Regions from separate parts of the Candidatus Pantoea soli genome, predicted to be linked through region 2. Evidence: predicted binding sites of a transcription regulator. Region 2 holds the regulator's gene; each other region holds the start of a gene.

Region 1 (3,284 bases), 1.1 Mb from region 2:
ACTGTTCATCCCGGTTTTTGTGTCTACAGTTGATTAAGTCTGCCGTAAGCGTTCTGGTTGCTGCCTGTTCGCCGCAGCCGAATGATGATGAAAGTCCTGCGCGCTCACCTCACTCAGATGGAATATAAACGCTATGTACGACAACCTGAAAAGCTTAGGTATCAGCAATCCTGAAGATATTGACCGTTACAGCCTGCGTCAGGAAGCCAGCAACGACATCCTGAAAATCTACTTCCGTAAGGATAAAGGTGAATTTTTCGCCAAAAGCGTGAAGTTCAAATATCCGCGTCAGCGCAAAACTGTCGTCGCTGACCATACCACCCAGGGATATAAAGAGATCCAGGAGATCAGCCCGAATCTGCGTTACGTCATTGATGAACTGGATCAGATCTGCCAGCGCGACCAGGTGGAAGTGGATCTGAAGCGCAAAATCCTCGCTGACCTGCGCCATCTGGAAAACGTGGTCTCGAACAAAATTGCGGAAATTGAATCCGATCTGGATCAGCTGACCCGCAACGGCCGCTAAGCCGGCCTGCTGCCTGAAGCCAGCCTGTGCTGGCTTTTTTTATGCCTGCTCATCCAGCTGCAGCGCCACGTACAGCAGCAGCCGATCGTCAAAGTTGCCGAGGTCCAGGCCGGTCAGCTCCGCAATACGATTAAGACGATACTCCAGCGTATTGCGGTGAATAAACAGCGCTTTTGCCGTGGCACCGGGCTGAACGTTATGGCTGAACCAAGCCACCAGCGTACGGCGCAGCAGGCCGTTGTTATCCATGCTTTTGAGTTTCGCCAGCGGACGCGCCAGCTCATTGGCCTGCCAGCCGCCGCGCAGGCTATCCAGCAGCACCGGCAGCACCAGATCCTGATAAAAAAAGCTGCGCTGCTCCGGCATCCGCTGTTTGCCTACCATCATGGTGGTACGCGCCGTGCGATACGAGCGGGCAAGGCTGCCGGGGCCGGTGAAAAAGTTACCGAGAGCAATGCGCATCCGTACCTGGCCACTCTCTTTCATGCGCTGCAGAAGCTGCTCAACGCGGCGGCGATGATCGTCCTGATCGTAGCGGCCATGTGCATTCAGCGCCGGTTTCAGTACCACCATTTCCGTCAGCGAGACGATAGCAATCAGATTATCGCGATCCGGCGTGGTGAGCAGCGTCTGCAGCTGCTGCAGTTCCGACATGGCGCTGTCCACGCCAAGCTGGCCGCTGTCCACTTCCACTACCGCGACGACACGCGGCTGATTGAGATCGATGCCCAGCCGCTGCGCCCACTCGCTCAGGGCGGGAGAAAGGGTTTCGCTGCGAATCAGGTTCAGCACCAGCTCTTCACGCAGCCGGCTGTCCTGTGCCAGCATGTGCAGCAGACGTGCCTGTTCCAGCATCATCTCGGCAGTCATGCACACCAGCTCGCCGTAGTGGCGCAGGGCACCCGGCTGGCCGGTCAGGCCAATAACGCCAACAATGTCGCCGTCGATGCGCAGCGGCAGGTTGATGCCCGGGCGTACGCCGTGCAGATGTTTGGCCACCGCTTCGTCGATGTCGACTACCCTGCCCTGCGACAGCACCAGCAGGGCGCCCTCGTGCAATTCACCAATGCGCTCGCGGTCGCCACTGCCGATGATGCGACCGCGGGCATCCATCACATTGACATTGCTGTCAATGATTCGCATGGTACGGGCAACAATATCCTGAGCCAGTCGCGCATCGAAATGGTAGGTGGCCATCCGTTACTCCCGAAAAAGAACCGATGCTCAGAATACGCATCCGCTCAGCGCGTGGCATTGTGCATTTGCACATACCAAGCGGAAGATTGCGGGAATTGCGGTCACCGTCACATTCAGTGTGTCGCCGTTTAGCCGGCGCGCAGCAACAAAAAAGGCGAGCCGAAGCTCGCCTGTTATCCTCACGCTGCCTTTTACTGCATCAGTAGATAGAGACTGCTGTCGCCGCGCTGGACATTGAGTGCCAGTACAGACGGTTTGGTATCAAGGATTTTGCGCAGTTCGCCCAGATTCGCGACCGGCTGCTGATTGACGCCGTGAATCACATCGCCTTTCTTCAGACCAATACGCGCCGCAGCACTGCCCGCTTTGACGCTGTCGACGCGTACGCCTTTCTGACCGTTGCTGTCGACATTGCTCAGATCGGCCCCTTCAATACCGGTATAGATGGTCGCCGATGCGACTTTGTCTTTGGTGCTCTGCTGCAGTTCGACCGTCACGCTAACCGGTTTGCCTTCACGCAGCAGCCCCAGCTGCAGTTTGGTCCCTACCGGCAGTGAACCAACCTCAGCACGCAGCGCGGCGAAGCTGGTAAGCGGTTTACCGTTCATGGAGACCACCACATCACCAGGTTTGACGCCGGCTTTTGCCGCCGCCGAGTTCGGCAGCACCTGGCTGACGAAGGCACCGCGCTGGGCATCCACTTTCATCGCTTTCGCCAGTTCGGAGTTGAGTTCTGTCCCGACAATGCCCAGCTCACCGCGTTTCACCTGACCGTACTCCACCATCTGCGTCGTCAGGTTTTTCACCATTGTGCTGGGGATGGCGAAGCCGATACCGATATTGCCGCCATCCGGCGCCAGAATCGCGGTGTTAATGCCAATCAGCTCGCCGTTCAGGTTCACCAGCGCGCCGCCGGAGTTACCGCGGTTGATGGCGGCGTCCGTCTGAATAAAGTTTTCATAGTTCTCTACGTTCAGACCGCTGCGGCCCAGCGCAGAGACAATCCCCGAGGTCACGGTTTCACCCAGGCCGTAAGGGTTACCAATGGCGACGGTATAATCCCCGACGCGCAGGTTGTCAGAATCCGCCATTTTGATGGCCGTCAGGTTCTTCGCATCCTGCAGCTGAATCAGCGCGATGTCAGACTGCGGATCTTTGCCGATAACTTTGGCGTCGTAGCGACGGCCGTCGCTCAGCTGAACCTGAATTTTGGTGGCGTTATCGACCACGTGGTTATTGGTCACCACATAGCCTTTGTCTGCGTTAATAATGACGCCGGAACCCAGCGCGCGGAACTGCTGTTTCTGCGCGCCGCCACCGTCATCGCTGCCATCACCGCCGCCACCCTGGCACATCGGTGAACCCTGGAACGGCGATCCGTCCTGACAGAAGGGGGAGTTATCGCCAAAGAATTGCTGGAACTGCTGCGGCATGCGCGGTGTTTTTACCGTCGTGCTGCCTTCAACGCTGATGCTGACAACCGACGGCATAACTTTTTCCAGCATCGGTGCCAGGCTGGGCAGCTGCTGACTGGAGGACGACGCTGTTTCCGCCGCGAAAA
Region 2 (3,284 bases):
CAGTGCCTCCTGAAAAGCCTCAAGCGCATCATGCGCGTTGCGGCGCAGCAGGCCGCTCTGCCACTGCGGCCACAGCCAGATCATTCCCGCAAAGGCAATCAGGCAGCCCATCAGCGTATCCATCATGCGCGGCAGCAGAAACTGCGCGCCGTTCAGCGACAGCAGCTGCAGCGAATACACCGCCGTGACGGTAAAGCCAATCATGGACCAGCCATAATATTTGCGCGTCACCAGATAGCTGATAAGCGTAATCACCAGCATAAACAGCAGGGCGATCGATTCCGGCACCGCCAGCCGCAGCGAGGCCGCGGCAATCAGCAGCCCGGCAAAGGTGCCCAGCGCACGGTGCTGAATACGCACCCGCGTGGCGCTGTAGCCATTCTGGCTGACGAACAGGATGGTCATCAGAATCCAGTAGGGTTTGGGAATGTTGAAGAACAGCGCCAGCGCGCTGCCAAACATCAGCATGACGGCAAAGCGCGCCGCCGTGCGCAGCGCTGAAGATTTCAGCGACAGATAGCTGCGCAGCGCCGGCAGCAGCGGCAGACGGCGCTGCCGGTCGGCCATCAGATCGCGGGTGTAGAGCGGCTTCTGCGTACGCAGCACGCGCGCGATGCGGCTGAAGTGATACAGGCAGAAATGTCCCACCGGGTTATCCGGATGCTGACGCGCAATCTTTTCCAGTGCGCTGAGCGGCTTCTCCATCTCAAAACGGCCGGTTAACTGATGGTAAAGGATGGCGTCGGCCAGCACGCGCAGGCGCGCCGAGATGATGCGGGCGTTCCAGCGAATCACCGCTTCAGCGTGGCTTTGCTCCACCAGTTTTTGCACCTCTTCCGGCTGGTGCAGGCTGACTGAAATGTGCTCCTGCAAATCCAGCGCCACCTGAAACGCACGCGTCAGGCGCTTATGGCTGTTATCGCGACTGGCTGACAGCATGTGCATCTGCTGATAACAGGTGGTGATGAGATCGACCGCTTTCTGCTGGCGCGCCAGCAGCGGCGGCAGCGCTTTTTCCGGATCGGTCAGCTGGGTCAGCAGCGTATATTTGGCATCGCAGTAATCCGCCAGTTCGTGATACAGCAGGCTGAGGGTTTCACGCATCGGCTGCTCTTTCCACAGCCAGAACCAGAACCAGTTAAACAGCCCGTACCACAGCGTGCCGCCAATGTAGAGCAGCGGTGGAACCCAAATCGGCATGCGGCCAATGAGGCTGAGCGTAAAGATGGCGGCAATCAGCGTGCCGGGAAGCAGACGGCCATGCAGCGGGCTGATTTCGCCGGTTACGCCAACCAGCAGCGGCAGCACCAGCAGGATCAGCGGCAGCGGCACGTTAAGCCCGGTAAGATACTGAATCAGAAAGCTGCCGGTAGCGAACAGCGCACCGCCGACAATCAGGCGCTTAAAGAAGCGCTTATGCGGGGTATCCAGCCCGGCGATGTTGCAGCAGGCCGGCACCAGAGAGAACAACAGCCCTTTTTGCAGGTCACCCGCCAGCCAGCCGAGCGCCACGGGCAGACACAGCACCAGCGTTTGCCGCAGCGCGTAGTTGACCTCAGGATGATAGATGATTCGACGCCACATCAGCTCATCGTAAATAAAAACGGCGCAATGTTGCCATTACGCCGTGGGTGAGAAGAAATCAGCGGGTGCCGTAGACGACGATAGTTTTACCGTGTGCGGAGATCAGGTTTTGATCTTCCAGCATTTTCAGGATACGGCCCACGGTTTCGCGTGAGCAGCCCACGATCTGACCAATTTCCTGACGGGTGATTTTAATTTGCATACCGTCCGGGTGGGTCATGGCATCGGGCTGTTTTGCCAGGTTGAGCAGCGTTTGCGCGATACGACCGGTGACGTCCAGGAAGGCAAGGTTGCCTACTTTTTCGGAAGTCACCTGCAGGCGACGCGCCATCTGCGCCGACAGGCGCATTAAAATATCCGGGTTTACCTGAATCAGCTGACGGAATTTTTTGTAGGAAATTTCAGCCACTTCGCAGGCAGTCTTCGCACGTACCCAGGCACTGCGCTCCTGGCCTTCTTCAAACAGGCCGAGCTCGCCGATGAAATCTCCCTGGTTGAGGTAGGAGAGAATCATCTCTTTGCCTTCTTCATCTTTAATCAGTACCGCGACGGAACCTTTCACGATGTAGTACAGCGTTTCCGCTTTCTCACCCTGATGGATGAGGGTGCTTTTGGATGGATATTTGTGAATATGGCAATGGGACAGGAACCATTCGAGTGTAGGGTCTGTTTGCGGTTTGCCGAGAACCATTCGCTATTATCCTCTGTTGTAATCGTGCCCAAAACACAGGGGGCAGTTTTCCCTGTCAGGCGGTGAAATCGTCAAGCGTTTCCCGTAAGGGAAAATTATTCGGGGTGGATTCGTAAGCGATGCTTTTGATTCGTCCCGCCTTCGTCTGTAATGACGAAAATATTTTCAGCTCTGTTTGTAGCACAGCTTTTGCAGGCTGTCTTGTGTTGTCTCGCTTCAGCGGCAGGGGCAGGCGTCCGGATTGCTGTTTGCCAGGTGAAAGCGTACTCTGGCGGCAAAACCGCCGCTTCAGGAGACAAAGATATGCAGGCACGAGTGAAATGGGTTGAGGGGTTAACCTTTCTCGGAGAATCCTCATCCGGACATCAGGTATTAATGGACGGGAATTCCGGCGACAAAGCACCCAGCCCGATGGAGATGGTGCTGATGGCCGCCGGCGGCTGCAGCGCGATTGACGTGGTGTCAATCCTGCAGAAAGGGCGTAACGACGTGGCGGACTGCGAGGTGAAACTCACCTCGGAACGGCGCGAAGAAGCGCCACGCATTTTTACACACATTAACCTGCATTTTATCGTCAGCGGTCATGCGCTGAGCGATAAGGCAGTGGCACGCGCAGTGGATCTCTCGGCTGAGAAGTACTGCTCGGTGGCGATCATGCTGGGTAAAGGCGTGGAAATCACCCACAGTTATGAAGTGAAGGCGTTGTAAGCCAGCGGCCGCGGTGCGATGCCCGACGCGCAATACGTCACCCTGCGTCAGGCATCGCCACCCCGGCGGTCATTCAATGCGTTTACCCTCAATCAGCCGCTGCACCAGCGGCGTCATGATCAGTTCCATCGCCAGCCCCATCTTGCCGCCCGGTACCACCAGCGTATTCATATGGGAAATGAACGATCCCTGAATCATCGCCAGCAGATAAGGAAAGGCAATGCCTTCCAGCCCGCGAAAATGGATCACCACAAAGCTCTCATCCAGCGAGGGGATCTCGCGCGCGGCAAACGGATTGGAG
Region 3 (3,284 bases), 1.4 Mb from region 2:
GAACCGCCGCCGAGGGCGATGATAACGTCTGGCTTAAAGCTGTTCATCTGCTCCGCTCCTTTGCGCACGATGCTCAGCGTCGGGTCAGCTTCCACTTCAAAGAACACTTCGGTTTCAATGCCATGCGCCTTCAGAACGCGGGTCACCTGGTCCGCATAGCCGTTGTTGAACAGGAAGCGGTCCGTGACGATGAAAGCGCGTTTAGCGCCATCTGTCGCCACTTCCTCCAGCGCAACAGGCAGTGAGCCGCGGCGGAAATAGATGGATTTAGGAAGTTTGTGCCATAACATATTTTCTGCTCGCTTGGCGACGGTTTTCTTGTTGATAAGGTGTTTTGGCCCGACGTTTTCTGAAATGGAGTTGCCGCCCCATGAGCCGCAGCCCAGGGTCAGGGAAGGGGCCAGCTTGAAGTTATACAGATCGCCGATGCCGCCCTGCGAAGCCGGGGTATTAATCAGGATGCGTGCGGTTTTCATCCGGTCGCCAAAGGCATGTACGCGCTCGCGCTGGTTATCCTGGTCTGTATAGAGGCAGGAGGTGTGACCGATGCCGCCCATCGCCACCAGCTTCTCTGCTTTGTTAACGGCATCGCTGAAGTCTGTGGCGCGGTACATGGCTAACGTTGGCGATAGTTTCTCATGCGCAAACGGCTCCGACTCATCCACTGCGTTGACTTCACCAATCAGGATCTTGGTATTCACCGGCACGCTAATGCCTGCCAGCTCGGCAATTTTATACGCAGGTTGCCCGACGATAGCCGCATTGAGAGCGCCATTTTTCAGAATGATATTCTGCACGGCCCTGAGTTCTTCGCCCCGCAGCAGATAGCCACCGTGGCTGGCAAAACGTTCACGCACGGCGTCATAAACGGCATCCACCACAATTACTGACTGCTCAGAAGCACAGATGACGCCGTTGTCGAAGGTTTTAGACATCAGAATTGATGCCACGGCACGCTTCACATCGGCGGTTTCGTCAATCACCACCGGCGTGTTCCCGGCACCGACACCAATTGCCGGTTTACCTGAGCTGTAAGCCGCTTTCACCATGCCCGGTCCGCCGGTCGCCAGAATCAGGTTGATATCCGGATGATGCATCAGCTGATTGGACAGCTCGACAGAGGGGGCATCAATCCAGCCGATAATATCTTTTGGGGCACCGGCGGCGATAGCCGCCTGCAGCACAATGTCCGCCGCTTTATTGGTGGCATCTTTGGCGCGCGGATGAGGGGAGAAAATAATACCGTTGCGGGTTTTCAGGCTGATGAGCGCTTTAAAAATCGCGGTGGAAGTCGGGTTAGTGGTCGGCACAATGCCGCAAATCAGGCCAATCGGTTCAGCGATGGTGATGGTACCAAAGGTGTCGTCAGTTTCCAGCACGCCACAGGTTTTTTCATCTTTATACGCGTTGTAGATGTATTCAGAGGCGAAATGGTTTTTGATAACCTTGTCTTCAACAATGCCCATGCCGGATTCGGCAACCGCCATTTTGGCAAGCGGGATACGGGCATCGGCTGCGGCAAGCGCGGCTGCACGGAAAATGGTATCCACCTGTTCCTGACTAAAACTGGCATATTCACGCTGTGCCTGTTTGACACGTTCGACCAGTGCGTTCAGTTCGGCAACATTAGTAACGGCCATGGTACTCTCCTGAGGAAGTTAAACTCTTTTAGTAAGCAAGCCTGAAGGTTGAAGTATAGCGCCGGGCTGGCTATATTTTCGCCAGGCTGGCCCGCGCCGCCGCTGCTTACTAAAAGGGTTTGGCCCTGAAAGGTGGCTGTTTCACGGGTTGATGGGGATAGACTACCCCTGTGCGGAGAGGTCAATTTTGATGCAGATCAAATCAGATCCGGGCTGACACCTTTCAGCTCTGACTTTTGCAAGTAAAGTTAGCAGGGCGTTTTGCAGCGCGTTAACCACGTAGTCACGATGCGATAACTGTCCGGCCATATCAGAGAGATGAACCAGACTTTACCGCTAAAGCAGCAGATATTTCTGTGTTCACCTCTGGTTTTCCGGCAGGCTAATGCACTACATTAAGCGCGTTTTGAACGCCATCTTCTGGAGCCCATTTTGACCCCTGTGCTACTTGACCTGTCCGGCTATATTAAGTTTTTTGTCGGTTTATTCGCCCTGGTAAATCCGGTAGGTATCATTCCGGTGTTTATCAGCATGACCAGCTATCAGGCAGTGGCAGAGCGTAATAAAACCAACCTGACAGCCAATCTTGCCGTGGCCATCATTCTGTGGACCTCGCTGTTTCTTGGCGACGGCATTCTGCATCTGTTTGGCATTTCGATTGATTCTTTCCGCATTGCCGGCGGCATTCTGGTTGTTACTATCGCGATGTCGATGATCAGCGGCAAACTCGGTGAGGATAAGCAGAACAAACAGGAAAAATCAGAAACCGCTATCCGGGAAAGCATTGGCGTGGTGCCGCTCGCATTGCCGCTGATGGCCGGACCGGGTGCCATCAGCTCAACCATCGTCTGGAGTTCCCGTTATCACAGCTGGCTTAACCTGCTGGGTTTTAGCGTGGCCATTGCAGTATTCGCCTTCTGCTGCTGGCTGCTGTTTCGCGCTGCGCCTTTAATGGTGCGGGTGCTGGGTCAGACCGGGATTAACGTCATTACCCGTATCATGGGGTTATTGCTGATGGCGCTGGGCATTGAATTTGTTGTCACCGGCATTAAAGCGCTGTTTCCGGGCCTGGTAAATTAAGCCGCGTTATTTTTCAGCGTGAAACATTAAAATGAACCAAAATAGTGCATTGCATCGGCGGGTTGCACTATTTTGGTGTTTTTATTCAGCCAGCTTAATAAACATCGCCGGTTATAACCTTCGCTACTGACCGCAGACCAGCCTCGTATAGCATCCCGATAATATGTGATAATTATCACAGTATTTCTCTCTGCATAATTTCTTCATTCCAGCATCGAACAGGGTTTTTTAATCCTGAGCCAATGCATGCTACGGCCATTTTGCGCGATTGCAGTGAATGCTGTAAAAGTTGCCAGAATTGTTGAAAGGCGCGCAAATAACGCGCATAAATCACAATTTATCTATCAAAAACAGAATGATAATCAATAATTCAGGCTGTTAATTAACGCTTTTCCTGCATCGCGAGACGTGATAAAAGAGAATTAGCTAACATTTTTGTGGTTTAGCTTTGGCGTGCGGATAACGCTTCTGATAATTTCCGGTGCATCCAAAAATTTTTATCTGTTAGCCGCAAATGAGTACGTTTCTTGCTTACTCGCTATCAGGTTCCTGTTTAAGGCAGAT

Evidence for each region. Region 2 encodes CRP, which controls carbon source genes, mostly activating them, when cyclic AMP is high. Its sites were predicted from a motif close to ATGTGANNNNNNTCACAT; they were not measured.
Region 1: D8B20_RS03610 (CdaR family transcriptional regulator) is a predicted target of CRP. The motif match lies at 1,819-1,836, and genes of this name have one in related genera.
Region 3: adhE (bifunctional acetaldehyde-CoA/alcohol dehydrogenase) is a predicted target of CRP. The motif match lies at 1,826-1,843, and genes of this name have one in related genera.

What each region holds. Positions count from the first base shown of each region.
Region 1 covers NZ_CP032702.1:801,996-805,279, reverse strand. Annotated here, with positions in the region: gene D8B20_RS03615 (DUF3461 family protein) at 134-526, shown strand; gene D8B20_RS03610 (CdaR family transcriptional regulator) at 566-1,723, opposite strand; gene degP (serine endoprotease DegP) at 1,915-3,284, opposite strand, start outside.
Region 2 covers NZ_CP032702.1:3,424,404-3,427,687, reverse strand. Annotated here, with positions in the region: gene D8B20_RS15930 (YccS/YhfK family putative transporter) at 1-1,584, opposite strand, end outside; gene crp (cAMP-activated global transcriptional regulator CRP) at 1,643-2,275, opposite strand; gene D8B20_RS15920 (OsmC family protein) at 2,579-2,983, shown strand; gene D8B20_RS15915 (phosphoribulokinase) at 3,053-3,284, opposite strand, start outside.
Region 3 covers NZ_CP032702.1:2,004,202-2,007,485, reverse strand. Annotated here, with positions in the region: gene adhE (bifunctional acetaldehyde-CoA/alcohol dehydrogenase) at 1-1,640, opposite strand, end outside; gene D8B20_RS09295 (YchE family NAAT transporter) at 2,073-2,720, shown strand.